DNA from 4 places in the Streptomyces sp. RLA131 genome. Region 3 is predicted to be linked to each of the others. Evidence: riboswitches for the same ligand, from Rfam matches in the RefSeq annotation. Region 3 holds a riboswitch; each other region holds the start of a gene.

Region 1 (7,619 bases), 1.3 Mb from region 3:
ATCACCGACGACGAGGACAGCCCCAACAGCCCCCGGGCCGACGCCCCGGACACCGCCGTCCCGGTCGTCGTCGTGTCGCTGGAGGACACCGGCTGCGACCTCGCCTTCAACACCGAGGTCACCGCCCGTGGCGGGGCCTGCATCGACACCTCCCAGGACCTGTCCACCGCCCTCGCCGACACCATCGCCCAGCTCACCGCGGGCCGTTCATGACCGGCGCCCCGCACGGCGCGGCGCTGCCCCGACGCATACGGGCGGCCGCCCTGCTGGTGCTGCTCACCGCCTGCGGCAGCACCCCCGCCCCCGCCCCGCAGCCGCCCCCCGACACCTCGCGCCCCCTGATCGTCGCCAGCGGGGCCGACCTCACCACCTCCGCCACCTCCACCGGCACCACCGGCGGCGGGATCCGCCGCCGGCTCATCGACGAGTGGAACCGGCGCAACCCCGGGCGCCCGGCCCGGCTCGTGGAACTGCCCCGCGCCTCCGACGACCAGCGCAGCGAACTGGTCGGCGCCCTCCAGTCGGGCACCGCCACGTACGACGTCGTCAACCTCGACATCACCTGGATCCCGGAGTTCGCCGACGGCGGGCTGATCCGCCGGCTCGACCCCGGGCTCGTGGACGACGACTTCCTCCAGCAGGCGGCGGACGCCGGCCGCTGGAAGGGCGGCACCTACGCCGTGCCCTTCAACACCGACGTCGGGCTGCTCTACTACCGCACCGACGACCTCCTCACCAAGGCCGGCCGCCGCCCCGAGGACCTGCGCAGATACACCACCGTCAGCGACCTGCTCGCCGCCGTGCGGTCGATCGGCCTGCCCGCGTACACCACCCAGCTGCGCGCCTACGAGGGACTGACCGTCAACACCCTGGAGGCGTTCTGGAGCGTCGGCGTCAACCTGGTCGACGGGCAGGGCCGCTACACCGGCAGCCAGGACGCCCTGCGCCAGGGGCTGGAGGAGCTCAACCGGATCAACTCGCCCAACAGCCTGGCCCCCGAATCGCTGGAGGCCGACGAATCGGTCTCCCTCGCCCAGTTCCGGCAGGGCGCCAGCATCCTGATGCGGGACTGGCCCTACGCCTACAACCAACTGGACGCCGGACTCGCCCCCTCCACCCGGTTCGGCGTGGCCCGGCTCCCGGGCACGGCCGTCCTCGGCGGCCAGAGCCTCGGTATCGCCGCCACCAGCGCCCGCCAGGACGACGCCGCCGACCTGATCCGCTTCCTCACCGGCCGCACCCGCCAGCGTGCCCTGCTGCAGGCCGGGTTCGCCCCCGCCCGGCAGTCCGCGTACGGAACCAGCGACACCGACTGCACCGCCGCGAACCCTGCCGCCTGGTACTACGACCGTCCGGTCCGCGAAGGCTCCGAGTCCACCCCCTCCCGGGGACCCGGGGGCCGCAGACCCGGCTACACCACTCTGCTCTGGTGCGCCCTGCGCCAGGCCCGCGCCCGCCCCGCGACCGCGCACTACGTCACCTTCAGCCGGCTGCTCCAACGTGAGGTGCATCTCATGCTCGTCACCCACGCCGACGACAAGGACACCACCCCCGAGGCGACCGCCCGCCGACTCGACCAACGCCTGGCCAGAGCGCTGGGCGGACGCTGACCCACCAGCCGACCGTCACACGAAGTGACCGTCCACCCGCTCGCGGGTCACGGCTGACGTATCCTCAGATCTCCCGCGAGTCACAGTGCTGGCGCCCTTTTGCCCGCTTCTGCGGGATCCATGCGTATAGATTCCAGCTGTGAACTGCCCGAAGCGGCTTGGAATTCCCCTGCGCCTCTATTAACGTTCGATAACGCAGCGCGGTCGTCCCGCCGCCGAACAGACGGCAACCGCGCGCTTGCCGAATCCCGTCCGCGGGAACCGGGGAACCAACACCCTGGGGTGAATCGGATCTGCTCCGGCAGACCCGTAGGAGACCTTCCTGCTCCGAACCCGTCAGCTAACCCGGTAGGCGAGAAGGAAGGAAAGGAGCGCGCCCGAGTGGCGTCGAACAAGCCTGCCCTCATACCGGATTCCCAGCAGTACGACGGGTACGACTACACCGCGAACCCCGACTGGGACACCGCAGAGTGGAACATGGCGGCCGGCTGGACGCCCCCCGCGACAGAGCAGGCAGCCCCCACCAAGAACGCCGTCGACGGCTGGGACACCGGCGAATGGAACATGGCGGCCGGCTGGGCGGAGCTGCGTGACGCGGCCGCGGCCGCCGGTCTGATGGATGCCGCTCCCAAGCGCCCGTCCGAGCCCAGGGCCGAGCACAAGCCCGAGTCCAAGTCCGAGCCCAAGCCCGAGTCCAAGTCCGCTCAGCAGCCCGAGCAGTGGTCCGCCTTCGGCACGGCGCCCCTGCGGCAGCCGCAGCCCCAGGCGCAGGCGCAGCGGCAGCCGCAGCCGCAGCCCGCGCCCGAGTCGCACTTCGAGCCCGAGCAGGACGACCAGGGCTACGAGCAGAGCCAGGGCCACGACGAGGGCCCCGGCACCTGGAACCCCACCCGCGAGTCCACGGCCCCCGTACGCGGCCGTCACCGCGTCTCCAAGCAGCGCACCTTCGGCCGTGGTTCGGCCGTCTTCGGTGTCGCTGCCGTCGCCGTCCTCGGCGTCGGCAGCGGGGTCGCCACGGCCGAGGGGCACAACCCGCTCGCCGTGTCCCTCCCGGACCTGCCCGAGGTGGACAGCCTGCCCGGCATCGGCACCCTGATCGACAGCGGTGACGAGGCCCAGGCCGCCGACCCGGCCGGCAACCTGGACATCAACGCCGGCGAGTCCCTGCGCACCCGGATCCTCCAGCAGGCCTCCCAGCAGAAGGCCGCCGCCGACAACCTCGCCGCCGCCAAGGACGCCAAGGCCGCGGCCGCCGAGAAGGTCCGCACCGAGGCCGCCGCCAAGAAGAAGGCGGCAGCCGCCGCCAAGGTGGCCGTCGAGGCCAAGCGCCTGGCCGAGCTCGCCAAGAGCTACGTCAAGCCGGTCGCCTCGTACACCCTCACCGCCGGCTTCGGCGAGACCAGTTCGCTGTGGGCCTCAACCCACACCGGCCAGGACTTCGCCGCCCCCACCGGCACCCCCGTCAAGGCCATCCACGGCGGCACCATCACCTCCGCCGGCTGGGCTGGCTCGTACGGCTACCGCATCATCCTCACCCTCCCCGACGGCACCGAGCTGTGGTTCTGCCACCTCTCCTCGATGACCGTCACCTCCGGCAAGGTCGCCACCGGCGACACCATCGGCCGCGTCGGCGCCACCGGCAACGTCACCGGTCCCCACCTCCACGTCGAGGTCCGCCCCGGCGGCGGCGACCCGATCGACCCGCTGCCGTGGCTGCGCTCGAAGGGCCTGTCGGTCTAGTCGACCCGAACCATGAAAGAGGCGGGCAACCCCGATCCGGGGAAGCCCGCCTCTTTCACGTCGTACCGTCGTATTGGCGGGTGACGGGGCCTAAAGGGCCTCCAGCCGCAGATCCGCCGCGTCGCACGCCGCCCGCTCGTCGTCGTACACCTCACACACCGGCCGCCCCTCCGGGTTCATGGTGTGCTCGACCTCCCACAGGCTGATCTCCTCGCCGGTCGCCAGCAGGAAGGCGTGCTCGTACAGCGTCCAGCCCACCACCCGCCCGCCGGCCCGCAGATGGCGCCCGGTGACGTACGCGATGTCGTGGCCGATCGCCGAGAGCAGTAACCGCCGTATCCGCTCCCCGGGGGCGTCCGCGTTCTCCGCCCGGCGCAGCACCCGCCACGCGTGCTCCGCGGAACGGTCCTCGGAGTACTGCCGCGGCCCCTGCGGCAGTTCCAGCGCGGCCAGCTCCGGCAACCGCGCCAGCCACTCCGCCGTCTCCGCCTCCAGCTCCTCCGGGCTCGGATCGCCGAAGCGGCTGTCGATCAGATACTGGGCGGCCGCGAGGAACTCCGGATCCGTGTACACCTCGTGCCGCCGGTCACCGCCCGGCCCGGTGTTGTGCTCGATCTCCCAGAGACTGAGGCTACTGCCGTCCGCCAGCAGGTAGTTGTGCCGCAACGTCCGACGGCTCAACTTCTGCGGCGGGCCCTTGCGCTGCCGGAAGGAGGCCAGTTCGGTATGGGCCATCAACGCGGTGGTCAACCGCTCCAGCACGTCGTCAGCCACCTCGAACGCGTTCTGCGCCCGCGCCAGCAACTCACCGACCTGCACCTCCTCCCCACTGCTCGGCCGCCCCGGCCCCGGCCCAGGACCCGCCTCACCCGGTCGTGCGTTCCCCATACGGTCCTCCGCTCACCGTCTCGTCCCGCCCCCGCACGTCCCCGTTTGATATTGGGCACTCAGCGTAATGGTCCGACCGCGCACCGCGAAGCCACTCCACGGAAAAATCGTCCCCCACTACGCGTAGGCCCCCGGTAAGCGCGCCCACGGCGTGCGCCGCCCGCCGCTCCCGCTTGCCGAAAAGCGGATTGAACCACCCGTCACATGGCTGGAATCCCGCCACGGACAGGGGAGAGCCGGTCACTCGGGGCGGGGGCGACAGCTGACGATGACCACTTTGCCGCCCGCGCTGACACCCCCACCGGAACCGACCCTCCGCGAGGGGCTGCGCCGCATCTTCCGTTCCCGCAAGGCCCTGTCCGGCGTCGTCCAGTTCATCATCGACTGGGGGCTGCTGACCGTGGCCGTCACCCTCGGCCTCTACGTCGCCACCTGGATCGCCGACGGCTGGAGCGTCGCGTACAACGCCCTCATCGGCAACTCACCCGCGGCCAAGGACCGGACCCTGTTCCCCTGGATCCTCTCCTTCGCCGGCTGGCTGGTCATTCCCGCCGTCATCGGTGGCTTCGCCGGCCACCTCATCGACAACCGCATCACCGGGGGCAAGGGCTACGCCTCCAGCCGGTCCGTGTTCATCTTCGGCAAGCGCAAGCTGCACCAGCGCCTGCACCCTCCGGTGCGGATAGCCCGGCTCGGCAACTACTTCCACGGCACGCCCAGCGACGTGGACTTCCTCGAACACTTTGTACGCATCGCCCACAAGAACGACTGGAAGCGCGCCCAGGACCACTGGGAGGTGGCCGTCGCCCAGGCCATGCGGACCGAGGAGCTCGGCGGCCTCGGCCGGGTCGAAGCCGTACGGCAGGCCCAGAGCTTCTGCAAGGCCACTACCGGGAGGAACAGGAACGGGAACGGGAACAGCCCCGCCCGCGGACCCCGGACGCGTTGGCCCCCGAGGAGGAACAGATTCTCGGCCGCCTGCGCTCACTCCTCAGCCGGCGAGCCCGCCGCGGCCGGGACGACGACGGCACCTCATGACCGCCCGCGCCCCCGCGACCGCTTGGCCATCACCCCGAACAGGAACCCGGCCAACCCCAGCACCACCCACCCCACAGCCGCCCCCTCCACGGCCTCAGCGGTACCCCGCGGCAACAACGCCAGCCCACCCGCCACCGCGAGCACGGCCAACCCACAGCTCGCCCCGGCCATCACCAGCCAACGCATCATCGTGGTCCCGCCTCACCGCTCGGTAACGCCAGCGCCGCGCCCAATGCGTACAGGAATACGTACGCACCCCGGCCCAGTGCTCAACGCCCCCACCACGACGCCGACACGGCCCACCCACCACCCCCACCCCCACACGCCCCGCGCACACCCCCCTACGCGCGCCCCGGGGCCTTGGCGGTGAACCCCGGCCTACGGACGCGGCAAGCCTGCCGGGCCGGACTCACCCACCACGGAGACGAACTCCGACCAGGCATGGCGACCGAACCGCAGCACGGGCCCGCCCGGCTCCTTGGAATCCCGGATCGCGATGCCCTCCACGACAAAGGCCGCCTCCACGCACTCGGTGTTGGCGCCCCCGCTGTACGACGACTTGAACCAGGTCGCTCCCACGCCGTTCACCGCATCTCCTCACGGGCCTGCCGAATCATCTCCGTGGAGGCGGTGATGTCCAGGGCCTGCGCGCGCAGGTAGTCGAATGCCCTGCGGTAGCAATCCAGTTCGTGCTCCTTCTCCAGGAACAGGGCGCCGGTGTGCAGGTCGAGGTAGACCACGTCGAGTGCCGCTTCGGGACCCCCGAGGATCACAAACGTACCCATGGCGGACGCGTGCGCACCGGTCGAGAACGGCAGCACCTGCAGAGTGATGTTGGGCGACTCGGCACATCCCAGCAGATGCGCCAGCTGCGCCCGCATCACGTCCGCTCCTCCGACCACCCTCCGGACGACGGACTCGTCCAGGACCGCCCAGACATGGGGCGGGTTCTCCCGCCCGAGGATCTGCTGCCGCTTGAGCCGGATGCCCACCTGTCGCTCGATCTCCTCCGCGGGACGGCGCATCTCGGACGCGTGGAGAACCGCCTCCGAGTACTCGCGGGTCTGGAGAAGTCCCGGTACGTAGACCGTCGCGAAGTGGTCCTCGCGTACCGCTTCGTCCTCGAGCGTCAGGAGGAGGTTCATCGTCTCCGGCAGCGTGACGCCGAGAGAACTCCACCACCCCTGCTCCTTCGCTCCCTTCGCGAGGGTGACGACCGCTTCCCGCTCGCTGTCACTCGCCTCGTAGACCCGGCACAGCGCGTCGACGACCGGCCACTTGATGGGCCCTTCCTTCGTCTCGTACCGACTGACCGTGGCCTTCGATACGCCGACGAGCTTCCCGGCCTCCTCCAGCGTCATCCCCCTGCGCTCCCGGAGCTTGCGCATGGTCGAACCCAGCTGGCGACGCCGAGTTGTCGGCCCGAACGACATGCTGCAGTGCCTCCGATCAGCGCCCGCCCCGGATGCCCCTGCACCAGCCGCGCGCGTGAACGAGGCTACGCGGCCCAGCTGTTGATGATCCACCGGATCAATCGGGCGAACTCTCGTGAGAAGTTACATGGTGGAACTTCTCAGTGACATACTCGATTGCGGAGCGCGATATCTCGCGCACACCGAGTGATCCCGAAGGGGGCTGTCCGCCTTGCCCTTTTACCGGTCCGACGCACCCCGTCGACACTGCGTCCTTCCCTTCGAGTCCGACCCCGGAGCCGTCGCCGGCCTCCGCCGAGTCATCGACCACCAACTCGCCATGTGGGGCGCGTCCGCTGTCACGTACGACGCGCAGCTCGCCGTCTCCGAACTCGCCTCCAACGTCATCAAGCACGTAGGCGAGGGAACCGCCGCCACCCTGTTCATGGAGGAGTACGCCGGTCGCCTGCGCATCGAGATGCACGACACCAGCCCGGTCCTGCCACGGTGTCGCCAGGCCGACCCGTGCGAGGAGTCCGGGCGCGGACTGGGCCTGGTAGCCGCCCTCGCCGACAGCTGGTTCGCCGTCTCCACGGCCACCGGCAAGGCCGTCTGCTGTGAGTTCTCCCGCCAGGTGGACGCCCCGGCTCCGTCCGCCGGTCGACACAGGGTGGAGCGTGGGAGCACCCTCGTCGAGCTCTATGCCCTGCGGTGGCGCAGCGACGAAGCCAAGCCCATCCGCAGTACCCCCGCCGTGGCGGAGACCGCCACCGAAATGATCACCGACCTCCTCCACTGGCTGGCCGACCGAGGCTGCGACCCGGACGACATCCTCGACCGCGCCCAGATGCACTTCGAGGCGGAGTTGGATGAGGCGTGATGTCGGAAGACCTGTCAGACGCGGATCTTGCCGCGATCACCGGGGCGTTCG
Region 2 (7,619 bases), 3.0 Mb from region 3:
AGCCCGTCGCGGGCGTCGGGCAGCGCACGCGAGTAGATGACCGAGTAGGCGTATTCGAGGAAGGAACCCTGCATCTCGTCGACGACGTCGATATCGAGGATGCGCTCCTCGAAATCGTCCGGTGGCGGGGTCTTCGTGGTGCGGCGGGCCATCTCGGCGCTGCTCCTTCGGCTGGACCTGGGCGGGTTGTGCGGGTCGAACAGCGACCGGTGTCGGGCGGCCGGCGTCAACCGATGCGGTCCATTGTGGACCGCCCCGCTGACACCGCCGACCACACCCCCGGTCCGGTTATGCCCTGAGCGGGAACTTCGCACCGGGTCGGCACGCTGCCTAGAGTGGCAGGAGCTCAGCACCACCCGCACAGTGAACCGCTCAGCACAACGCAGAGCGCGCGACCGGAAGGACAGCTTGCCCATGGGTCACACGGCCACGCCGGAGGCACAATCCGGCGGCCTCACCGCGACCGAGCACCGCCTGGCCAACGGCCTGCGCGTGGTGCTCTCGGAGGACCACCTCACCCCGGTCGCCGCGGTCTGCCTCTGGTACGACGTCGGTTCCCGGCACGAGGTCAAGGGCCGTACCGGACTCGCCCACCTCTTCGAGCACTTGATGTTCCAGGGCTCGGGCAGCGTCAAGGGCAACGGACACTTCGAGCTCGTCCAGGGTGCCGGCGGCTCGCTCAACGGCACCACGAGCTTCGAGCGCACCAACTACTTCGAGACCATGCCGGCCCACCAGTTGGAGCTCGCGCTCTGGCTGGAGGCCGACCGCATGGGCAGCCTGCTCGCCGCGCTCGACCAGGAGAGCCTGGACAACCAGCGCGACGTCGTCAAGAACGAGCGCCGCCAGCGCTACGACAACGTCCCCTACGGCACGGCCTTCGAGCGGCTGACCGCCCTGGCCTACCCCGACGGCCACCCGTACCACCACACGCCCATCGGCTCGATGGCCGACCTGGACGCGGCCTCGCTGGAGGACGCCCAGGCCTTCTTCCGTACGTACTACGCGCCCAACAACGCGGTGCTCGCGGTCGTCGGCGACATCGACCCGGAGCAGACGCTGGCCTGGGTCGAGAAGTACTTCGGTTCCATCCCGGGCCACGACGGCAAGCCCGCGCCTCGCGACGGGTCACTCCCCGGAGTGATCGGCGGGCAGCTGCGCGAGGTGCTGGAGGAGGACGTGCCGTCCCGGGCGCTGATGGCCGCGTACCGGCTGCCGCACGACGGCACCGAGGAGGCCGACGCCGCCGACCTGGCGCTGACCATCCTGGGCGGCGGAGAGTCCTCACGGCTCCACAACCGCCTGGTGCGGCGGGACCGCTCGGCCGTCGCGGCCGGCTTCGGCCTGCTGCGGCTCGCGGGGGCGCCCTCGCTGGGCTGGCTGGACGTGAAGACCTCCAGCGGTGTCGAGGTGCCCGCCATCGAGGCGGCGGTCGACGAGGAGCTGGCCCGCTTCGCGCAGGACGGCCCCACGCCGGAGGAAATGGAGCGTGCGCAGGCCCAGCTCGAACGCGAGTGGCTGGACCGGCTGGCCACCGTCGGCGGACGCGCGGACGAGCTGTGCCGCTTCGCCGTGCTCTTCGGCGACCCCCAACTGGCGCTCAGCGCCGTACAGCGGGTCCTGGCGATCACCCCGGAGCAGGTCCAGCAGGTCGCGGCGGCGACGCTGCGGCCCGACAACCGGGCGGTGCTCGTCTACGAGCCGACCGGTGGCGCCAACGACAACGATGAGGCCCAGGACGAGGAAGGCGCCGACCAGTGACCGACGTCGCACCCACCATGACGTTCCACCCGCAGCCGCAGGCCGGCGACCCCAGGCCCTGGGACTTCCCCGCCCCCGGCCGCGGAACCCTGCCCAACGGCCTGACCGTGCTGCGCAGCCACCGCCCCGGCCAGAAGGTCGTCGCCGTCGAGGTGCTGCTCGCGGCGCCGCTCGACGCCGAGCCCGAGGGCCTGGACGGCGTGGCCACCATCATGGCCCGCGCCTTCTCCGAGGGCACCGACAAGCACAGCGCCGAGGAGTTCGCCGCCGAGCTGGAGCGCTGCGGGGCCACGCTCGACGCCGCCGCCGACCACCCCGGCGTACGGGTCTCCCTGGAGGTCCCCGCCTCCCGGCTGGACAAGGCCCTGGGCCTGCTCTCCGACGCCCTGCGCGCGCCGGCCTTCCCCGACAGCGAGGTCGAGCGGCTGGTCAACAACCGCCTCGACGAGATCCCGCACGAGCTGGCCAACCCGGCCCGGCGCGCCGCCATGGCGCTGTCCAAGGAGCTGTTCGCCCCCGCGCTGCGCTGCTCCCGGCCGCGCCAGGGCACCGAGGAGACGGTCGCCCGGATCGACGCGGCGGCGGTGCGCTCCTTCTACGACACGCATGTGCGGCCCTCCACGTCGACCGTCGTGGTCGTCGGCGACCTCACCGGCATCGACCTCGACGCGCTGCTCACCGAGACGCTGGGGGAGTGGACCGGCAAGCCCGCCGAACGCCGGCCGCTGCCGCAGATCACCTCCGACGACCACGCCCGCGTCGTCGTCGTCGACCGCCCCGGCGCCGTCCAGACCCAGGTCCTCATCGGCCGCACCGGCTCCGACCGCCACGACCCGGTCTGGGCCGCACAGGTCCTCGGCACGTACTGCCTGGGCGGCACGCTCACCTCGCGGCTCGACCGCGTCCTGCGTGAGGAGAAGGGCTACACGTACGGCGTGCGGGCCTTCGGGCAGGTCCTGCTCTCCACCCCGGAGGGCACGGGTGCCTCGCTGATCGGCATCAGCGGTTCGGTGGCCACCGACGTCACCGCCCCGGCACTGGCCGACACCTGGCAGGTGCTGAGGACGCTCCGCGAGGACGGCCTCACCGACGAGGAGCGTGACGTCGCCGTCCAGAACCTCGTGGGTGTCGCGCCGCTGCGCTACGAGACGGCTTCCGCCGTCGCCGGCACGCTCGCCGACCAGGTCGAGCAGTACCTGCCCGACGACTACCAGGCCCAGCTGTACGCCCGCCTCGCGGCCACGGGCACGGTCGAGGCCACGGCGGCCGCGGTCAGCGCCTTCCCGCTGGACCGGCTCGTCGTCGTCCTCGTCGGGGACGCGGCGGCCATCGCCGAGCCCGTCAAGGCCCTCGGTATCGGCCCGGTGACGGTCTCCACGGCCCTCTGACGGGGCCCGCTCGTCCTCGGTCGCCGGACCGGCCGATCTTCGGCCGGTCCGGACCGAGGACGACCCGGCGGACCCGGCGGACCGACCCTGAGCCTGCCCACAACCGGGTCCCGCGGGGGTTATGTGGCATCGGGCACAATTGGGGCGTTTTATTTGGTGGGGGCCGGGGGGCGCGGTTAGCGTCGTCGCTCGTTGTCCGTAAGACAAGCCGCGTCCGGCGGCACCGGAGCAACGATCGCCGAGTCCCCGCAGGGCGTGAGCCTGGGGAGCCGGGGACCCACGTCGCGTAGTCCCCCTGGGGTGAATCGGGCGAGCCGCCCGTAGGAGACCTTCCTGCTCCGAACCCGTCAGCTAACCCGGTAGGCGAGAGGGAAGGAAAGGACTCCGCCTGCCATGGCGCTCACGTTCAGCATTCGCACGACCCTGGCCTGCGCCGCCGTGCTCGCGGCGACCACCACCGCCGGAGCCGCCGAGGCGGGAGCGGCCGGGACGGCGGCTCCCGGCACCGCGTTCAGCCGGTGCGCGGCCGTGACGGACACCCTGGTCACGCAGATCGCCGCGCAGGCGGACGCCCAGCACAAGGCGGCCGACGCGGCGCGCAAGAAGGCCGAGCAGGCCCGCGCCGAGCAGGCCCGCGAGAAGGCCAGGGCGAAGGCCAGGGCCCAGGCCGCGGCGAAGGAGCGGGCGAAGAGGTCGGCGGCGGCCGGGCAGCGCGCGGCCCGGTCGGTGCCGGGTGCCCGGGGGAGTCTGACGGGCTGGATGAAGCCGGTCGCCTCGTCGATATCCACGCCGTACCACGCCACGAGCAGCCTGTGGTCCTCCGGCTATCACACCGGTTCGGACTTCGCGGCCGCGACGGGCACCCCGGTGCACGCGATCGGTCCGGCCACCGTGGTGGAGGCGGGCTGGGGCGGCTCGTACGGCAACAACGTGATCCTGCGGATGTCCGACGGGATGTACGTGCTGTACGGCCATCTGTCCTCGATCGGCGTCTCCGTCGGCGAGACGGTGACCGCCGGCCGTCAGCTCGGTCTGTCCGGCGCCACCGGCAACGTCACCGGGCCGCATCTGCACCTTGAGGTGCGCACCAGCCAGAGCTACGGCTCCGACGTCGACCCCGTCGCGTATCTGCGCAAGCACGGCGTGGCGGTCTGACCGGGCGCGTCCCCCACCGCGTCCCCCCACGGCGTCCCCACGGCGTCTCCCACGGCGTTCCCCCGCGGCGAAGGCCCCGGCTCCCCCGGCCGGGGCCTTCGTGTGTCCAAAAATACTTGCTGAATTAGGGACTCCCGTCGGAATCCCGACTGTGCTGGAATAGAGTCGCCGAAGAAACACCGATCTTCGCGTTACGCGGGGATTAAACCGGACGGGGAATGAAGGGACCGGCGATGTGGGATCGGACGTGAACGGGACGGGCGGCGCAGGGCGTCGTATTTCCGCCCAAGCGGTGTGCACGGCGATCCGTGACGACATCATCAGCGGCTTCTATCCGCCGGGCGGCCGGCTGACCGAGGAGCTGCTGGCCAAGCGCTACGGCGTGTCACGGGTCCCGGTCCGTGAGGCGCTGCGCACGCTGGAGTCCGAGGGGTTCGTGCGCACCCGCAGACACGCCGGGGCCTCGGTCGCGGAGCCCACCGAGCAGGAGGCGGCGGACCTGCTGGAGATCCGCGGTCTGCTGGAGCCGCTGGGCGCGGCGCGTGCCGCGCAGCGGCGTACGGAGGCGCACATCAAGGTGCTGCGCGGTCTGGTGCGGCTCGGGCAGGAACGTTCCCTGCAGGGGCAGTTGTCCGATCTGCCCTCGTTGGACGGCTGGTTCCACGAGACGCTGGCGCAGGCCTCCGGCAGTCCCACCCTGGTGGCTCTGCTCACGCAGCTGCGGCACAAGATCGCGTGGGTGTACGCGGTGGACTCGCCGGGGCGCGCCGTGGAGTCCTGGGAGGAGCACGGGGCGATCGTGGACGCGGTGGCCCGCGGTGACTCCGAGCGGGCCCGCAAGCTGGCGACGGCGCACGTGGAGCGGTCGGCCGGGGTGCACCGGCTGCGGCGTTCGGCGCGGGGCGCGACCGTGCGGTGAGGAACTGGAAACACGGCGTACACACGACGGGCGGCCGCGTTTAACAGAAGTGCCGTATACAACTGAGAAGAATTGCGCCGGAGCTTGCCGGAGATATTCTGATGCGTAATTCCGCTGTGCCCTGCGCGGATTTCCGGGCCGAATGACGCCCGAAAGGCGAAGTGGCGGGGCTGCGAAATCCGGACGGATTTTCGCGGCCCCGCCACCATTCGCGGAAGGCCGGGTCAGACGGTCTCCGGCAGCTCGTCGAGCCCCTTGGTGACGAGCTCGGCCAGCTGGTCGAGCGCCGCCTCGGCGCCCTCGGCGTCGGAGGCCAGCACGATCTCCTCGCCGCCCTGCGCGCCGAGGCCGAGGACGGCCAGCATGGACGCGGCGTTGGCCGGGGTGCCGCCGGGCTTGGCGATCGTCACGGGCACGCCGAGGCCCGTCACCGAACGGACGAAGATCGAAGCGGGGCGTGCGTGCAGGCCCTCCGGCCAGCCGACGGTGACGTGGCGCTCAGCCATGGTGGTGTCCTCCGGGTCGTTCCAGGTTGTCTAGACCAGTCTCCCACGAGGCGCAGCCGCGCCGGAGACCGCTTCGTCATATCGTCGCACTGATCCGGTACGTCCCCTTACGCTTGGCCCATGACCACTCCGCCGCTCTCGCGGCCGTACCCGGTGCACTGGGAGGCGGACGTCGTGCTCCGCGACGGCGGCATCGCCCATGTGCGCCCGATCACCCCGGACGACGCGGAGCGGCTGGTCAGCTTCTACGAGCAGGTCTCCGACGAGTCCAAGTACTACCGATTCTTCGCCCCCTACCCCCGGCTGTCCGACCGCGACGTGCACCGCTTCACCCACCACGACTACGACGACCGGGTCGGCCTGGCCGCCACCGTCGGCGGTGAGTTCATCGCGACCGTCCGCTACGACCGTACGGAGGAGGGCCAGGCCGAGGTCGCCTTCCTGGTCCAGGACGCGCACCAGGGGCGGGGTGTGGCATCGGCCCTGATGGAGCATGTCGCGGCGGTGGCCCGGGAGCGGGGGATCCGCCGCTTCGTCGCCGAGGTGCTGCCCGCCAACCGCAAGATGATCAAGGTCTTCACGGACGCCGGCTACACCCAGCACCGCAGCTTCACCGACGGCGTCGTACGCCTCGAACTCGACCTGCAGCCCACCGACGCCTCGCTGGCCGTCATGCGGGCCCGTGAGCAGCGCGCCGAGGCCCGTTCCGTACAGCGGCTGCTGGCCCCCCAGTCCGTCGTCGTGATCGGCGCCGGCCGCCGCCCCGGCGGGGTCGGCCGCACCCTGCTGCGCAACATCGCCGCCGCCGGCTTCACGGGCCGGCTGCACGCCGTCAACCACTCCTTCCCCGACGACCAGGGCACCGTCGACGGCGCCCCCGCCTACCGCTCGATCACCGAGATCCCCGAGCCGGTCGACCTCGCCGTGATCGCCGTGCCCGCCGAACGGGTCCCCGAGGCCGTCGCCGACTGCGGCGAGCACGGCGTGCAGGGCCTGCTGGTGGTCACCTCCGGCTACGCCGAGTCCGGCAGCCTCGAAGGACGCGAACGGCAGCGCGCCCTCGTACGGCAGGCCCGCTCGTACGGCATGCGGGTGATCGGCCCCAACGCGCTGGGCATCCTCAACACCTCGCCCGTCGTACGGCTCAACGCCTCGCTCTCGCCCGAACTGCCCCCCACCGGGCGGCTCGGGCTGTTCACCCAGTCCGGGGCGATCGGCATCGCCGTGCTGAGCAGTCTGCACCGGCGCGGCGCCGGGCTGTCGTCCTTCGTCTCGGCGGGCAACCGCGCCGACGTCTCCGGCAACGACATCCTCCAGTACTGGCACGACGACCCGTCGACGGACGCCGTGCTGATGTACCTGGAGACCATCGGCAACCCGCGCAAGTTCAACCGCCTCGCCAAGCGCACCGCCGCCGCCAAGCCGGTGGTCGTGGTCAAGGGCGCCCTGCACTCCGGCGCCGTGCCGCCCGGCCAGCTGGTCGCGCCGGCCCGGATCCCCGACAGCACGGTCTCCGCGCTCTTCCGGCAGGCCGGCGTCATCCGCGTCGACACCGTCACCGAACTGGCCGACGTCGGTCTGCTGCTGTCCTCCCAGCCCCTTCCGGCCGGCGACCGGATCGCCATCATCGGCAACTCCGAGTCCCTCGCCCTGCTGACGTACGACGCCTGCCTGACCGCCGGGCTGGCCCCCGCCGCCCCGGCCGACCTGACCACCGCCGCGACGCCCGGGCACTTCCACGACGCCCTCGCCGCCGCCCTGGAGGACCCGGACCGCGACGCCGTCGTCATCACCGCCATCCCCCGGGTCGGCTCCGAGGACAGCCCCGACCCGGAGTCCGGCGACGACCCGGCACTCGCCGAGGCACTGCGCAGGGCGGTCGTCGACACC
Region 3 (7,619 bases):
GACGGGCCGTCATCTCCTTCATGACGCCGTCCGCCTCCAGCGTGCCGATCGCGGAGGCCGCACGCGGGCAGGTCAGGTAGTAGAGGGTCGGGAACGGCGTCCCGTCCTCCAGCCGCGGCTGGGTCTCCACGACGTCCGGATTGCCGCACGGGCACCGGTGGGCGATGGCCCGCAGGCCGCGCGGCGGGCGGCCCAACTGCTCCTTGAACGCGGCGATGTCCGTCTCGGTGGGCGGAGTGCGCGGGGTGACGGCGGGGGGCGTATCCATGCGGAGTGTCTTCTCGTACCGTTCGTCGGTCGTCGGTCGTCGGGAGGTCGGTGGTCGGTCAGTGACGGGCGGCCGCGGAGGCGTCGGCGTGGTCCACGCCGTCCCAGAGGTTGGCGTACCAGGCGCGGCGGGCGGCCGCCCCGCTCGCTTCGTGGCGGTCCGCCTCGTCCGCGCTGCGCTGCGCCGTGGAGCCCGGCTGGACCACGGTGAAGCCCGTCTCGCCGGGCATCACGTAGTTCAGGCGCTGCCGTGCCTGGCTCCTGACGTACGCCGGGTCCTGCCAGCGGGCCTTCTCCTCCCGCAGCTCCTTCACCCGGCGCTCCGTCTCCTGCGCCTGGCGGCGCTGGTCGGCGATGGCGCTGCGCTGGGCGATGTACTGCCGCATCGGGTACGCGAGCGCCACGACGAGCGCGCACACGACCAGCGCCAGTACGGCGGCCCGGCCCGTGAGGCGGTTACGGCGCGGTGCGACGGGGCCCCGGCCCGCGGCGCGGTACACCCTCGCCTGCGCCTGGGCGCCCAGCGCGCGGATCCGCGTCGCGGTGGAGAAGCGGTCCGGCACGTGCACCTCCGGTGAGGGTTCGCGTTGGGTCGGCGGCTGCGCCTGCCGGTCACCCTACGCGGCCGGGGGCCGCACACACCGGCACGCCGGTACGCCGGCTGCGGTTTCGTACCCGGCCCCCGGCCGGGAGCCGGGCTGTGGCCGGGTTGTGGCCGGGTTGTGGCCGGGCCACAACCCGGCGGGGCCGGAGATCAGCCCTTGAAGCGCGGGAACGCCGAGCGGCCCGCGTACACCGCGGCGTCGTCGAGGATCTCCTCGATGCGCAGCAGCTGGTTGTACTTGGCGACGCGCTCGGAGCGGGCCGGGGCGCCGGTCTTGATCTGGCCGCAGTTGGTGGCGACGGCCAGGTCGGCGATGGTGACGTCCTCGGTCTCACCGGAGCGGTGGGACATCATGCACTTGTAGCCGCTGCGCTGCGCGAGCTCGACGGCGTCGAGGGTCTCGGTGAGGGAGCCGATCTGGTTGACCTTCACCAGGAGCGCGTTGGCGGTGTTGTTGTCGATGCCCTTCTGCAGGCGCTCGGGGTTGGTGACGAACAGGTCGTCGCCGACGATCTGGACCTTGTCGCCGAGCTGGTCGGTGAGGGTCTTCCAGCCGTCCCAGTCGTCCTCGAACAGCGGGTCCTCGATGGAGACCAGCGGGTACGCGGCCACGAGCTCGGCGTAGTACGCGGTGAGTTCGGCGGCGGACAGCGCCTTGCCCTCGAACGAGTAGCTGCCGTCCTTGTAGAACTCGGAGGCGGCGACGTCGAGCGCCAGCGCGATGTCCTGGCCCGGGGTGTAACCGGCCTTCTTGATGGCCTCGACGATGAGGTCGAGAGCGGCGCGGTTGGAGTCGAGGTTGGGCGCGAAGCCGCCCTCGTCACCCAGACCGGTGGACAGGCCGCGCTCCTTCAGGACCGCCTTGAGGGTGTGGTAGACCTCGGCACCCCAGCGCAGGGCCTCGGAGAAGGACTCCGCGCCGATGGGCGCGATCATGAACTCCTGGATGTCCACGTTGGAGTCGGCGTGCGAGCCGCCGTTGAGGATGTTCATCATCGGGACCGGCAGCACGTGGGCGTTCGGGCCGCCCAGGTACCTGAACAGCGGCAGGTCCGAGGCCTCGGAGGCGGCGTGCGCGACGGCGAGCGACACGCCGAGGATGGCGTTGGCGCCGAGCGATGACTTGTCGGGGGTGGCGTCCAGGTCGAACATCGCCTGGTCGATCAGGCGCTGCTCGGTGGCGTCGTAGCCGACCAGCTCGGGGCCGATCTGCTCGATGACGGCGAGGACGGCCTTCTCCACGCCCTTGCCGAGGTAACGGCTCTTGTCGCCGTCCCGGAGTTCGAGGGCCTCGAAGGCGCCGGTGGAGGCACCGGACGGAACGGCGGCACGACCGGTGCTGCCGTCGTCGAGGCCGACCTCGACCTCGACGGTGGGGTTGCCTCGCGAGTCGAGGATTTCCCGGGCTACGACGACGTCGATGGACGGCACGTGAGTCTCCTTCTGGATGTCTCTATCTTTTTCGTGCTGAGCCTAACCGACCCGAAAAGCCCCGGCCGGGCACGCTTGGGGGAGAAGCGTGCCCGGCCGGGGAGCCGTGGGGGGTGGCGTCGCGGTGGACGCCCCCGGTCAGAGGTGCTTGCCGCAGATCGGCCAGGCGCCCTTGCCCTGGCTGGCCAGGACCTTCTCGGCGACGGCCATCTGCTGGCCCGAGGTCGCCAGGTCGGCGCGGGCGGCGTACTTGGTGCCGCCGTAAGCGGCCCAGGTCGAATTGGTGAACTGCAGGCCGCCGTAGAAGCCGTTGCCGGAGTTGATGTGCCAGTTTCCGGTGGACTCGCACATGGCGACCTTGGTCCACGCGGTGGCCGGAGCGGCGGAGGCGGAGGAGGCGGTCATCATCGGAACCGCGATCGCACCGGTGGCGACGGCACCGAGAGCGGCGAGACGGATCGACTTCGAGACACGACGGATCATGATCTGGGTTCCTCACCGGCGCCTGCGAGGTCAGCTGTCGGGTTCGGGCCGAGTGAGTGCCCGGCGCGGCGCGACGTGCGCGCAGCGCTTAACCCCGAGCCGCACGGAGCGGCGGACGACGGGCGTCCGGATCCGTACGGCGGCGAACCTGTGGGTCCCCCGCTCCTGCCTTCGGCGCTTTCGCGTCGACTGTTCCCGTCGGTCGGCGGCAGGACTCGGCGTTCCTGACCGGCGGGGCCCGCGGCGGCGAGCGATGTCGACCGTAAGCAAAGGCCGGGGGTGAGGACAATCCCCCCAAGATCGCCCATCGTTCGCTTTTTCACCCACCAGGAATGCGTGTCATTCCTGGTGGGAGCGGGTGAATCGGACAAGGAGGGACACCGCGGGCACAGACCTCCGGGAGAGGCTTGTCACAGGTGCTACTCCAGGTTCAGATACTCCCCGGGGTGGATCACACTCGGATCGTCACCGATCGCGCTCTTGTTGGCCTCGTACAGCGCGCGCCATCCGCCCGCCACGTCCTCCTCGGCCGCGATCCCGCAGAGCGAGTCGCCGTCACGTACGAGGTAGCGCCGGGCGGCCTCGGTGGTGGCGCCCTCGGTGGCGGCGGACTTCGTGCGGGCGACGACCTTGACGCTGTTGCGGGACAGCTCGCCCCAGGCGGCCAGGCCCGTGGGGCCGGTGGTCTCGGGCCGGGCGTGCCGGCCCTGGTTCCGGGAGGTGGCCGAGCCGGCCCGGGTGGCGGACGGATCGGGGCTCGTCGAGGACGCCGAGCCGGATGTCCCGTCGCTGTCGCCGGTGTCCGAGGCGTCGGCGGAGTCGCTGCCGGAATCGGTGTCGGAGCCCGTGCCACCGGAGTCCGTGCCGGAGGTGGTGGAGTCGTCGGTGGCGTCATCGGACGGCGTGGCGGTCGTGTCGCCCGTCGTGTCGTCCGTCGCGTCGTCGGTGGGGTCGGCGGAGGCCGAGGAGTCGTCACCGGTGACGGCGTCGGTCAGACCCGAGAGGTCGGCGCAGGTCGGCCACGCCTCGGGGCCGAGGGCGTCGAGGATCTCGTCGGCGACGGATATCTGCTCGTTCTGGCTGGCGAGGTCGGGGCGCTTGGCGTAGTCCTGGCCGCCGTACTGGTCCCAGGTCTCCTGGGTGATCTGCAGCCCGCCGTAGAACCCGTTGCCGGTGTTGGAGCTCCACAGGCCGCCGCTCTCGCAGACGGCGACCGCGTTCCAGGTCGAGTCGGAGACGGAGGTGTCGGCGGCCTGGGCTCCGCTCGCGGCGAAGAGCGGGAGCGCCATTCCGGCTCCGGTCGCCGCGACCACCACCACAGCGGTGGGTGCCTGGCGCGGTTTGCGGTGTCGGCCGTTCCCGGACTTCAGCATGCGATCGCCTTTCCTTTTCAAAGACTGCGACGACCGCAGAACGTAGCGGCGTTGGCCATGGCATCACAAGTCGATGTATCGGAGATCACGCCAAGATCACGACGGTGACGGAGCGTCAACTCCCTTATCCCTCCTGCTCAGGGCTCGACTACCGCTCCGGCGTGAAATTCACCGGTAGAGTTCGCAGTCCGCGCATGATCAGGCCACCCCGCCAGCGCAGCTCAGAGGGCTCGACGGCGAGATCGAGATCGGGCAGCCGGGTCAGCAGGGTGGCCAGTGCGCTCTGCGCCTCCAGGCGCGCCAACGGGGCGCCCAGGCAGTAGTGGATGCCGTGTCCGTAACCGAGGTGCTGGTTGTCGCGGCGGGTCAGATCGAGGGTGTCCGGGCTGTCGAAACGGGCCGGATCCCGGTCGGCGGCGGCCAGCACGACCAGCACCGGATCGCCGGCGGCGATCACCCGGCCGCCGATCGTCAGCGGCTCGGTCGCGAAGCGCCAGGTGGCCAGCTCCACCGGCCCGTCGTAGCGCAGCAGTTCCTCGACACCGGTGGCCAGCAGCTCCGTGTCGCCGTGGGCCAGGGCCTGTTGCAGCCGCGCGCGCTGCGCGGGGTGGCGCAGCAGTGTGTGCATGCCGTTGCCGATGAGGTTGACCGTTGTCTCGAATCCGGCGAAGAGGAGGATGAAGGCCATGGCCGCCGCCTCGTTCTCGGTGAGGTGCTCGCCGTGGTCGCTCGCCCTGATCAGGCCGGAGATCAGGTCGTCGTCGCCTCCCTGCCCCAGGCCCTCGCGTTTGCGGTGGATCAGCTCCAGCAGGTACCCCCGCATCTTCTTCACCGCCCGGCCGACGCCGCCGCGCGGGCCGCCGCCGTGGCGGATCATGAGTCCGGCCCAGTCGCGGAAGTCGTCCTGGTCCTCGGCCGGGACGCCCAGCAGGTCACAGATCGCGTAGATCGGCAGCGGGAAGGCGAAGTCATGGATGAGGTCCGCCTCGCCCGCGCCCGAGAAGCCGTCGATCAGGCGGTCGGTGAGCTGCTGCACGCGCGGCGCGAACTCCGCCACCCGGCGCGGGGTGAACGCCTTGGAGACCAGCCGGCGCAGCCGGGTGTGGTCCGGAGGGTCGATGTTCAGCAGATGCGTCATCAGGTCGGCGCTGCGCTCGCCGGGAATGCCGACCCGGCCCTTGGCGTGCGCGCGCTCGCTGTGGTGCACCGGGTTCTTGCTCAGCCGGGCGTCGGCCAGCGCCTGCCGCGCGTCCGCGTACCGGGTGACCAGCCAGGCGTCGACCCCGCTGGGCAGGGTGGTGCGGTGCACGGGCGAGTGCTCGCGCAGCCAGCCGTACGCCGGGTAGGGGTCGGTCGCGAACTCCCAGCTGAACAGGGTCGGGGCGGGGCCGGGGCCGGAAGTCGGGCCGGGGGTCGGCGACGGGGTCGGGGCGGAGGCCTCAGGCACGGGGACGGTCACGGTACGACGCTAGCGCGTCCCTGCTGAGGCGGTCCGCGAGCCTGGTCGTCTCCGGCAGCCGGTAGGCCGCCGCCATCGCCAGGACGTGACGGCAAGCCGTGTCCAGGTCGATCCGGTGCCCCGTCGACACATAGACCGGCTTCACGCCGTCCTGGGTGCGCAGGGCCCGGCCGAGCCGCTCGGTACCGCTCATGAGGTCGGCGTACGAGCCGCGCTCACGTCCCGGCGAGCCGTCCCCGTACGTCCCCGTGAACGGGGTCTTGGCCACCCCCGCCGTCGCGATCCCTGTGATGACGCCCAGGTGGCAGGCGAGCCCGAAGCGGCGCGGGTGCGCCAGCCCCTGACCGTCGCAGAGCAGCAGGTCGGGGGCGGTACGGAGGCGGCGCAGCGCCTCGATCAGCACCGGCAGCTCACGGAAGGCGAAGAGCCCCGGGACGTACGGAAAGGTGGCCCGGCCCACCGCGGTCGCCCGCTCGACCGGGGCGAGGGTCTGCGCGTCGACGACCACCACCGCGGCCGCGAGCTCGTCGTCCGCTCCCCCGCTGCCGCCGTAGGCCACGTCCAGGCCCGCTATCAGACGCGGCCGCTGCGGCCCCGGGCCGGCATGGTCGGCAAGGGGCCGCAGCTCGTTCTGGAGGGCCACCGCTTCGGCCTCGTCCCGCGGCCAGGCGTGGGGTACGTCGATACGCATGGGGCGAGGCTACGGGCCGGGCGTGGTCCGTCCTCGAACCAGGTCCTGTCCGGCCCGGCCTAGGGGTGGCGGGCCGAGTGGGAGCCCCAGTTCCCGAAGCCCTTCATCGAGTGCGGCAGGCGGCGCGCACCGTTGGGCTCGGGTTCCCACTCGTCGACCTCCCGTGGCTCGGTGAGCGGGTGCCGCTCGCCGTCCTGATGGCCCGGTCCGTGGTCGGCGGGCACCTCGCCCCGCTCATGCTCCTCACGCTTCTGCCAGGCCCCCGCACGGGGCTGGGGCTCCTGCTGCGGCGGCGGCTCCTTGGAACGGGCCCACAGGCCCAGCGACACGGCGCCGATCAGGACGCCGACCAGGAGGACGCCCACCACCAGTGGCACGATCCCGACGAGGTAGTCGTGCGGGATGGCCAGCTGCACCTGTTCCACTGCACTCATACTCATGTCCCATTTGTACCCCTTTCGGGGCCAGGGCAACATATTCGTGCCGGATCAGCCCGCGGCCTCCGCCGAGCGGATCGCCTCGCGGTAGCGCCGGGCCGCCGCGCGCAGCGCGGATTCGGGGTCGACGCCGGCCGCCTGCGCGGCGGCGGCGAGTGCGAGCAGCCGCTCCCCGAACTCGTCCCCCGCGGGCACCGCGACGTCGAGCCCGGCCGCCCGGGCCCGTCCGGCGAGCTTGGCGGCGAGCGCCAGCGCCGGCTGGCCGAGCGGAATCCCCTCGGTGACGGACTCCCGCTGCTTCTCCACGGCCTTCGTGCGCTGCCAGTGCGCCTGGACCTCCTCAGGGGTCTCGGCGGTCTCGTCGCCGAACACATGCGGATGCCGGTGGATGAGCTTGTCGACGATCGTCCCGGCGACGTCGTCGATGGAGAACGGTTCCTCCTCGTCGTCCTGCGCGATCCGCGCATGGAAGATCACCTGCAGCAGCACGTCGCCCAGCTCCTCGCGCAGGGCCTCGCGGTCGTCCTCCTCGATCGCCTCGACGAGTTCGTAGACCTCCTCGACCCCGTACTTGGCCAGCTCGGCGCTGGTCTGCTCGCTGCTCCACGGGCACTCGCGACGGATCCGGTCCATCACCTGCACCAGGTCCAGCAGCCGCGCCCCCGGCAGGTCGTACGAACCGGGCAGCAGCTCCAGATCGGGCATCGCGACCCGCCCCGAGCCGCCCAGCCGGGCCAGTTCGTCGGTGACGGCCCGATCGCCCTCGCCGCCGGCGACATAGACGACAGTGCGGCCGCCGGCCGTCAGCTCGACCAGCTCACGGCCGCCGGGCGCGACCACCTCGACGGCCACGCCCGCCTCGCGCAGATACGGC
Region 4 (7,619 bases), 1.7 Mb from region 3:
GGCGCCGGGCTTTGGCCAGGGCTGTGCGGTTACGCCTCCGCGGTCTGACGCACGTTCCCCCGGACCCATGCCACCGCGTCACCGGTCGGCGTACCCGGGGTGAAGATCGCGGCGACGCCCAGCGCCTTGAGGGGCGCGATGTCCGCCTCGGGGATGATGCCGCCGCCGAAGACCTTGATGTCCTCCGCGTCGCGCTCCCGGAGCAGGTCCAGGACCTTGGCGAAGAGCGTCATATGGGCGCCGGACAGGATGGACAGCCCGACCGCGTCGGCGTCCTCCTGGATCGCGGTGTCGACAATCTGCTCGGGCGTCTGGTGCAGGCCGGTGTAGATGACCTCCATGCCCGCGTCGCGCAGGGCACGGGCAATGACCTTGGCCCCACGGTCATGGCCGTCCAGCCCTGGCTTGGCCACCACAACGCGGATCGGACCGGACACTCCCATCACTGCCTCCATGCACGGTTCCAGCGCTCGGCGGACCCAAGCGTGAACGAACGTTATCGCCAGGATCCCGCGCCGGACAGTTTTACAACGCGCAGCGAGGGGGAAATCACACAGTGGGACACGAAACACGTTGGCAACGCGAAGGGCCCGCAGACGGCCCCCGATCGGTCGGGGGCCCGGCGCGGGCTCAAGCGTTCTTCGGCACACGGGGGACAGGGACGTTCCCGGCGTGCCGCACGGGAGGTAGGCCATGGCCGTCCTGTCTTTCGGAGCCGGAGACCGTCTGCTGCGCCACGCGGCATACCTGAGAGCCGCAGCCGTGGAGATCGCCATCCTGACCGGGCATCTCTTCCTCTATCCGACCGGCATCCTTCAGGAGCGCGAGCTCCAGATCGTCATCGATCCCGGCCCGGAATCGGAGGCACCGCCTCTCCTCCCCACCGCCGGGCGCTCCCACCCGCCCGTCCTCCTCCTGCACGGCTTCGTGGACAACCGGTCGGTCTTCGCCCTGCTGCGCCGCTTTCTGCGCCGGCACGGCTGGACCCATGTCCAGGCGCTCAACTACTCCCCGCTCACCTGTGACGTCCGGGCCGCCGCCGCCCTGCTCGGCCGCCACATCGAACAGGTCTGCGAACGCACCGGGCACAGCCAGGTCGACATCGTGGGCCACAGCCTCGGCGGCCTGATCGCGCGGTACTACGTCCAGCGCCTCGGCGGCGACTCCCGCGTCCGCACCCTGGTCACCCTGGGGACCCCGCACTCGGGGACCCGGGCCGCGCCGCTGCTGAACCCGCATCCGATCGTCCGGCAGATGCGGCCCAATTCCGAACTCATGGACGAGCTGGCGAAAGCCGCCCCCGGCTGCCGCACCCGCTTTGTCGCTTTCTGGAGCGACCTCGACGAATTGATGAGTCCCGTCGAATCGGCGCGCCTGGAACATCCGGATCTCATCGCACGAAATGTGCACATCGCTGGAATCGGACATCTCACCATGCCCGTCCACGCGGCCATCGCGGCCGGGATCCGGGAGGCACTGGTGGGCGAGGAACTGGCGTCCGGAGCCATGGACGCGGCCTAGGGACGCCGAAGACGCTCGAAACCGTATCGAACACAGTGCATTGCGGAGGTCCGAAACCTGCCGAAGATTGTCCCCGTCCCCCACAGGGGGATACAGTCGCCGCTAATTCTCCTGCTGCCGAGGCGAAAGAGAAGCGGTGAACGATCCGGAGTACAGCACCTACGGGTACGAGAGCGGCTATGCGACCGCCTCCTACCAGCCCGTGGGAGCCGTCTACGCGGACGATGATCCGCTCTTCGGATCGAACGGTTACCCCCAGAGCTGGGACACCAACGGGTACCAGCAGTACCAGCAGTATCCGCAGTACCAGCAGCAGCCCTATCAGCAGCAGTACCAGGAGTACCCCCAGCAGTACGCGTACGCCGAGTACCAGCAGTACGCCGAGCCCACGCCCGTACCCGAGCCCGTACCCGAGCCCGAGCCCGCGCCCGACATCCAGGCGTACTACGAGCCGGAGCCGGAAGCCGAGCTGGAATTTGAGCCCGAGTACGAACCGGAACCGGAACCGGAATGCGAAGCGGAACCCGCGGCCGCCGTACTCATCCCCTCGCCCGCCGGGCCCCGCAGTGCCAACCGCAGCCGGCGCCGCCGCCCCGCGAAGCGCTCTGCCCTGCTCACCGTCGCCGTCCCCTCCGTCGCCGTGATGGGCGTCGCCGCCTGCGCGGCCGCCACCGTGACCGGCAGCAGCGCCGGCTCCGGCTCCACGAAGACCCGGGCCGACGCGGCGACCACCACCGCCACCACCAAGCTCGACCAGCAGCTCGCCGGGGTGAGCCGGGACGCCGACGACTTCGCGGACCGCGCCAGCCGTACGCAGGAGCGGATCGACCTCAAGGAACGCCAGGCCACGGAGAGGAAGAAGAAGGAGGCGGAGGCCATCGCCAAGGAGGCCGCCCGCCCCAAGATCCTGCTCCCGGTGACGCAGAAGGGCCTCAGTGCCTACTTCGGCCAGGCCGGCGTCAACTGGATGTCCGTGCACACCGGCATCGACTTCCCGGTCAGCTACGGCACCCCCGTGATGGCGGCGACCGACGGCACCGTCCGCACCCAGTGGAACAGCGCCTACGGCAACATGGCCATAGTCACCTCCCCGGACGGCACCGAGACCTGGTACTGCCACCTCAGCAGCACCAAGATCCGCTCCGGCACGGTCAAGGCCGGCGATGTCATCGCCTACTCCGGCAACTCGGGCAACTCCACCGGCCCGCATCTGCACTTCGAGGTACGGCCCGCCGGCGGCGCGGCCATCGACCCGTTGCAGTGGCTGATCAAAAAGGGTCTCGACCCCCGCTAGGGCAGAGCCCCGCAGAGCCCGGCCCGGGCCCGCACCGCACGACCCTGCCCTGCCCTGCCCTGCCCTGCCCCTAGAGCTTCTCCACCGGCGCGTACCGCAGCAGCAGCCGCTTCGGCTTCTCCTCGCCGAAGTCGACGGTCGCCTCCGCCGAGTCCCCGGCGCCCTTCACTCCGACGACCGTGCCCAGCCCGAACGAGTCGTGCGTGACGCGGTCGCCGACCGCCAGCGCCACCACCGGACGCTCCTTGGCGACCCGCCGGGTCGCGAAGCCGCTCGGCCCGGCCTTGGCGGACCGCGAGGAGAAGATCCCCGCGGCGGCGCCCGCCGCCGCGGAGGCGGAGGCCGAGGGAGCGGAGGAACCGCCGGTGCGCTTCCACTCGATCAGCGTCTCCGGGATCTCCTCCAGGAAGCGTGACGGCGGGTTGTACGAGGGCTGGCCCCAGGCGCTGCGCATCGTGGAGCGGGTGACGTAGAGCCGCTCACGCGCCCGGGTGATGCCGACGTAGGCGAGCCGGCGCTCCTCCTCCAGCTCCTTGGTCTGGCCGAGGGCGCGCATGTGCGGGAAGACACCGTCCTCCATGCCGGTCAGGAAGACGACGGGGAACTCCAGCCCCTTCGCGGTGTGCAGGGTCATCAGTGTGATGACGCCACCGCCGTCGCCCTCCTCGCCGTCCGGGATCTGGTCGGAGTCGGCGACCAGCGCGACCCGTTCCAGGAAGTCCGCCAGGGTGCCCGGCTCGTCGTCGGTGCGGTCCTGCTCGTACTCCAGGGCCACGGCGGCGAGTTCCTGCAGGTTCTCCACCCGGGTCTCGTCCTGCGGGTCGGTCGAGGCCTGCAACTCCGCCAGGTAGCCGGTGCGTTCGAGCACGGCCTCCAGGACGGTGGCCGGCCCGGCGCCGGACTCCACGACGGTGCGCAGCTCCTCCAGCAGCTCGTTGAACCGCTTCACCGCGTTGGCCGAGCGCGCGGCCATGCCGTAGGCCTCGTCGACCCGGCGCAGGGCGGCGGCGAAGGAGATCTTCTCCCGCAGCGCCAGTGCCTCCAGCATGGCCTCGGCGCGGTCGCCGATGCCGCGCTTGGGCACGTTCAGGATCCGCCGCAGCGGCACGGTGTCCTCGGGGTTGGCGAGCACGCGCAGATACGCGAGGACGTCGCGGACCTCCTTGCGCTCGTAGAAGCGCACCCCGCCGACGACCTTGTAGGGCAGCCCGACCCGGATGAAGACCTCTTCGAAGACCCGGGACTGGGCGTTCGTGCGGTAGAAGACCGCCACATCGCCGGGCCTGGAGTCCCCGGCGTCCGTCAGCCGGTCGATCTCGTCGGCGATGTACTGCGCCTCGTCGTGCTCCTGGTCGGCGACATAGCCGGTGATGACGGGGCCGTCGCCGGACTCCGTCCACAGGTTCTTGGGACGCCGCGAGGCGTTGCGCTCGATGACGGCGTTGGCGGCGGTGAGGATGGTCTGCGTGGAGCGGTAGTTCTGCTCCAGCAGGATGGTCCGCGCCTGCGGGTAGTCCTCCTCGAACTGGAGGATGTTGCGGATGGTGGCGCCGCGGAAGGCGTAGATCGACTGGTCCGCGTCACCCACCACGCACAGCTCGGCCGGATCCTCCACGCCTTCCGACGTGCCGACCAGCTCGCGCACCAGGGTGTACTGGGCGTGGTTGGTGTCCTGGTACTCGTCGACCAGTACGTGGCGGAAGCGCCGCCGGTAGTGCTCGGCCACGTCGGGGAAGGCCTGGAGCAGGTTGACCGTGGTCATGATGATGTCGTCGAAGTCCAGGGCGTTGGCCTCGCGCAGCCGGGACTGGTAGAGCACATACGCCTCGGCGAGCTTCTTCTCGAAGGGGTTCTCCGCCTGGCCGGCGAAGGTCTCCTCGTCGATCAGCTCGTTCTTGAGGTTGGAGACCTTGGCGCTGAAGGACTTCGGCGGGTACTGCTTCGGGTCGAGGTCGAGATCCCGGCAGACCAGGGCCATCAGCCGCTTGGAGTCGGCGCCGTCGTAGATCGAGAAGCTGGAGGTGAAGCCGAGCCGCTTGCTCTCCCGCCGCAGGATGCGCACGCACGCGCTGTGGAAGGTCATCACCCACATGGCATTGGCGCGCGGGCCGACCAGCTGCTCGACGCGCTCCTTCATCTCGCCGGCGGCCTTGTTGGTGAAGGTGATCGCCAGGATCTCGCCCGGGTGCACATGGCGGGTCGCCAGCAGGTGGGCGATCCGGTGGGTCAGCACCCGGGTCTTGCCGGAACCGGCGCCCGCGACGATGAGCAGCGGGCCCCCCGCGTGCTCGACGGCCGCGCGCTGCTGCTCGTTGAGCCCTTCGAGCAGCGCGGCGGCGTCCAGTACCGGCCGGTGGGCGCCGTCGCGGTAGTACGCGTCCCGCTCGACGGGCACGTCGAAGTGACCGCCGAACAGGTCGTGCGGAACCGGCTCCGGCGCGGGCGTCTCCTCCGGGGGCGGAGGCGGGCCGTCGGCCGGTTCGAGGTGGGCCAGGAAGCTGTCGTCAAAGAGGCTGCTCATCGCCTCCCGAGTCTAGGCCGTGCCACCGACAGTCCCTGCCGGAACGTGTACGTACGGTAGAGGTCACACATGGGTTTCCGGACATATCGAACATCAGTCTTCCCAAGGACCACTCCCGTTGATTACGGTTCCGCATCAGGTGGCCCGCTCCTCCGGCGGTGACCGTGCCGTCACGGGCCGCCTTCGCTGAGTCCGGCGCGAGCCGGAGCCGGGGACCCACGTACGACGACCTTGGGGTGAATCGGTCCTTCGCGGACCGTAGGGCGGCCTTCCGATGCCCGAACCCGACAGCTAACCCGGTAAGCGGTCAACGGAAGGAGCCGCCTGCCTTGGCGACCCACCGCAAACCCCGCACCGGCATACTCACCGCCCCCGGCCCGCGTGCGGCCGTGGGGCTCACGACCGCCGCACTGGCGACGGTCACTCTCTTCGGGGAGAGCGCGAGCGCGGCACCCAGCGCCGGCAGCACCACGGTGGCCATCAAGAAGGTCCAGGCGAAGGTCGACAAGCTCTACGAGCAGGCCGAGGCCTCCACCGAGCGCTACAACGCGGCCAAGGACAAGGCCGAGAAGCAGCGCACCGCCGCCGACAAGCTCCTGGACGAGGTCTCCCGCAAGACCGCCAAGCTCAACGACACCCGGGACCAGCTCGGCGAGTACGCGGCCGCCCAGTACCGCAGCGGCGGCCTGGACAGCACGACCACCTATCTGCTGGCCAACGACCCGCAGCAACTCCTTGAGAACGCGCACGTGATGGACCGGATGTCCGGCCGCACCGAAACGGCGCTGGAGACCTTCCGCACCCAGCAGATGGAGGTCGCCAAGCAGCGCGGCGAGGCCGTGGAGAGCCTGGCCAAGCTGGACGCCGCGCAGAAGGAGCTCAGCAAGGAGAAGAAGGCCGTCCAGGAGAAGCTGACGGCCGCCCAGAAGCTGCTGAACGGCCTCACCGCCAAGGAGAAGGCGCGGCTGGCGGCGCTGAAGAAGAAGCAGGAGCAGGCCGCCGCGGCGAAGGCCGCGGCCACGGTGCACTCCTCGACCAGCGGCAGCGCCAGTACGAGCACAAGCACGAGCACCGGTTCCAGCAGCAGCACGAGCGCCAAGGCCGCCAAGGCGATCGCCTTCGCCCAGGCCCAGCGCGGCAAGCCGTACGTGTGGGGCGCCACCGGCCCCAACTCCTACGACTGCTCGGGGCTCACCCAGGCGTCATGGGCCGCCGCCGGGGTCTCGATCCCGCGGACCGCCGCCGCGCAGTACAGCTACGGCACCAAGGTCAGCGCGTCCGACCTCCAGCCGGGGGACCTGGTGTTCTTCTACTCGGGCATCAGCCACGTCGGCCTCTACATCGGCAACGGCCAGATGATCCACGCCCCGCACACCGGCACGGTCGTCAAGATCGCGCCGATCAGCGAGATGCCGATCGTCGGCTACGCCCGGATGGCCTGAGCGGACGAAGGGCCCGCGGCGGCACAGCCCCGCGGCGGGCCCGGCCCCGCGGCGGGCCCGGCCGGGCCCGACCGGGCTCAGGTCCACAGCACCGCGATGAAGATGTTGGCGATGGTCAGGGCGCCCACCGCGCCGAAAACCGCCGCCGGCTGCCGTTCCTCGTCCCGCTTGACGTAGACCAGGCCCAGGATCACCACCAGGACGGCCAGCTTCACGCCGATCTTGATGTTGTTGACGGGCTGGTCGTCGGCCTGGTTCAGGCCCACCAGCAGGGCACCGGTCACCAGCATCGTCAGTGCGCCGTGCAGCATCCCGGGCACGAAGCGGGCCTCGCCGCGCCCCATGGCCTTCATCTGGGTGAGGAAGCCGCCGAGCAGTGCCGCGATGCCGATGATGTGCAGGCCGACGACGAAGTGAATGAGTACGTCCATGGCACAGGACCATAGCCAGGCCCATAGCAGCCCCCGACACCCAGGTGTGCCTCAATCACCTCATCGGTCACAGACGGTCGGCGAACGGGCGGAACGCCCGTCGAACAGCGGTCATCCCCGGTCGGTTACCGGACGAATCAAAGCAGTCCCGCGCTCCTGCCCGCCCCCGGGTGACGGGCAGGTTTAGCGTCCTCCTCCAGGTGGCCGATCCCCACTGCCGGCGAGCAAGCGCCGGCACGGCCGCCCCCGCCGAGGATCCGGCGGCGGCCGCCCCCCGTGCGGCCGCCGCCGGATCGCGGTCAACGGCGGCTAGGAAGGGAGAAGGCGTACGTGCCGTCGCACAGCAGGCCCAAGCAGCGCTCCTTGGCCGGCTCCACCGCTCGCACCGCCGCGACCATCGCCATGGCCGG

Evidence for each region. Region 3 has a riboswitch for cyclic di-AMP ahead of RWE79_RS15865 (transglycosylase family protein). Riboswitches for the same ligand answer to the same signal wherever they lie in the genome.
Region 1: it holds a riboswitch for cyclic di-AMP, as region 3 does, so the genes downstream of both, RWE79_RS21795 (M23 family metallopeptidase) here and RWE79_RS15865 (transglycosylase family protein) in region 3, are expected to answer to the same signal.
Region 2: it holds a riboswitch for cyclic di-AMP, as region 3 does, so the genes downstream of both, RWE79_RS29570 (M23 family metallopeptidase) here and RWE79_RS15865 (transglycosylase family protein) in region 3, are expected to answer to the same signal.
Region 4: it holds a riboswitch for cyclic di-AMP, as region 3 does, so the genes downstream of both, RWE79_RS23880 (C40 family peptidase) here and RWE79_RS15865 (transglycosylase family protein) in region 3, are expected to answer to the same signal.

The regions. Positions count from the first base shown of each region.
Region 1 is NZ_JBWDOQ010000002.1:4,591,192-4,598,810, forward strand. Features, by position in the region: gene RWE79_RS21785 (caspase, EACC1-associated type) at 1-213, shown strand, start outside; gene RWE79_RS21790 (extracellular solute-binding protein) at 210-1,610, shown strand; cyclic di-AMP (ydaO/yuaA leader) riboswitch at 1,840-1,980, shown strand; gene RWE79_RS21795 (M23 family metallopeptidase) at 2,226-3,350, shown strand; gene RWE79_RS21800 (DUF6227 family protein) at 3,441-4,238, opposite strand; gene RWE79_RS21805 (DUF6313 family protein) at 4,507-5,646, shown strand; gene RWE79_RS21810 (DUF397 domain-containing protein) at 5,655-5,864, opposite strand; gene RWE79_RS21815 (helix-turn-helix domain-containing protein) at 5,861-6,709, opposite strand; gene RWE79_RS21820 (ATP-binding protein) at 6,921-7,568, shown strand.
Region 2 is NZ_JBWDOQ010000002.1:6,331,181-6,338,799, forward strand. Features, by position in the region: gene RWE79_RS29555 (DNA gyrase/topoisomerase IV subunit A) at 1-152, opposite strand, end outside; gene RWE79_RS29560 (M16 family metallopeptidase) at 415-1,761, shown strand; gene RWE79_RS29565 (M16 family metallopeptidase) at 1,758-3,149, shown strand; cyclic di-AMP (ydaO/yuaA leader) riboswitch at 3,376-3,530, shown strand; gene RWE79_RS29570 (M23 family metallopeptidase) at 3,543-4,304, shown strand; gene RWE79_RS29575 (GntR family transcriptional regulator) at 4,540-5,223, shown strand; gene RWE79_RS29580 (HPr family phosphocarrier protein) at 5,448-5,729, opposite strand; gene RWE79_RS29585 (bifunctional acetate--CoA ligase family protein/GNAT family N-acetyltransferase) at 5,850-7,619, shown strand, end outside.
Region 3 is NZ_JBWDOQ010000002.1:3,292,614-3,300,232, forward strand. Features, by position in the region: gene RWE79_RS15850 (DUF501 domain-containing protein) at 1-268, opposite strand, end outside; gene RWE79_RS15855 (FtsB family cell division protein) at 327-830, opposite strand; gene eno (phosphopyruvate hydratase) at 1,022-2,302, opposite strand; partial or broken gene RWE79_RS15865 (transglycosylase family protein) at 2,444-2,785, opposite strand; cyclic di-AMP (ydaO/yuaA leader) riboswitch at 2,790-2,972, opposite strand; gene RWE79_RS15870 (transglycosylase family protein) at 3,205-4,158, opposite strand; gene RWE79_RS15875 (cytochrome P450 family protein) at 4,307-5,605, opposite strand; gene RWE79_RS15880 (endonuclease V) at 5,598-6,308, opposite strand; gene RWE79_RS15885 (DUF6479 family protein) at 6,368-6,748, opposite strand; gene RWE79_RS15890 (nucleoside triphosphate pyrophosphohydrolase) at 6,797-7,619, opposite strand, start outside.
Region 4 is NZ_JBWDOQ010000002.1:5,022,042-5,029,660, reverse strand. Features, by position in the region: gene RWE79_RS23900 (cobalamin B12-binding domain-containing protein) at 30-443, opposite strand; gene RWE79_RS23895 (alpha/beta fold hydrolase) at 694-1,521, shown strand; partial or broken gene RWE79_RS23890 (M23 family metallopeptidase) at 2,096-2,815, shown strand; gene pcrA (DNA helicase PcrA) at 2,886-5,336, opposite strand; cyclic di-AMP (ydaO/yuaA leader) riboswitch at 5,511-5,657, shown strand; gene RWE79_RS23880 (C40 family peptidase) at 5,666-6,778, shown strand; gene RWE79_RS23875 (hypothetical protein) at 6,856-7,209, opposite strand; gene RWE79_RS23870 (C40 family peptidase) at 7,540-7,619, shown strand, end outside.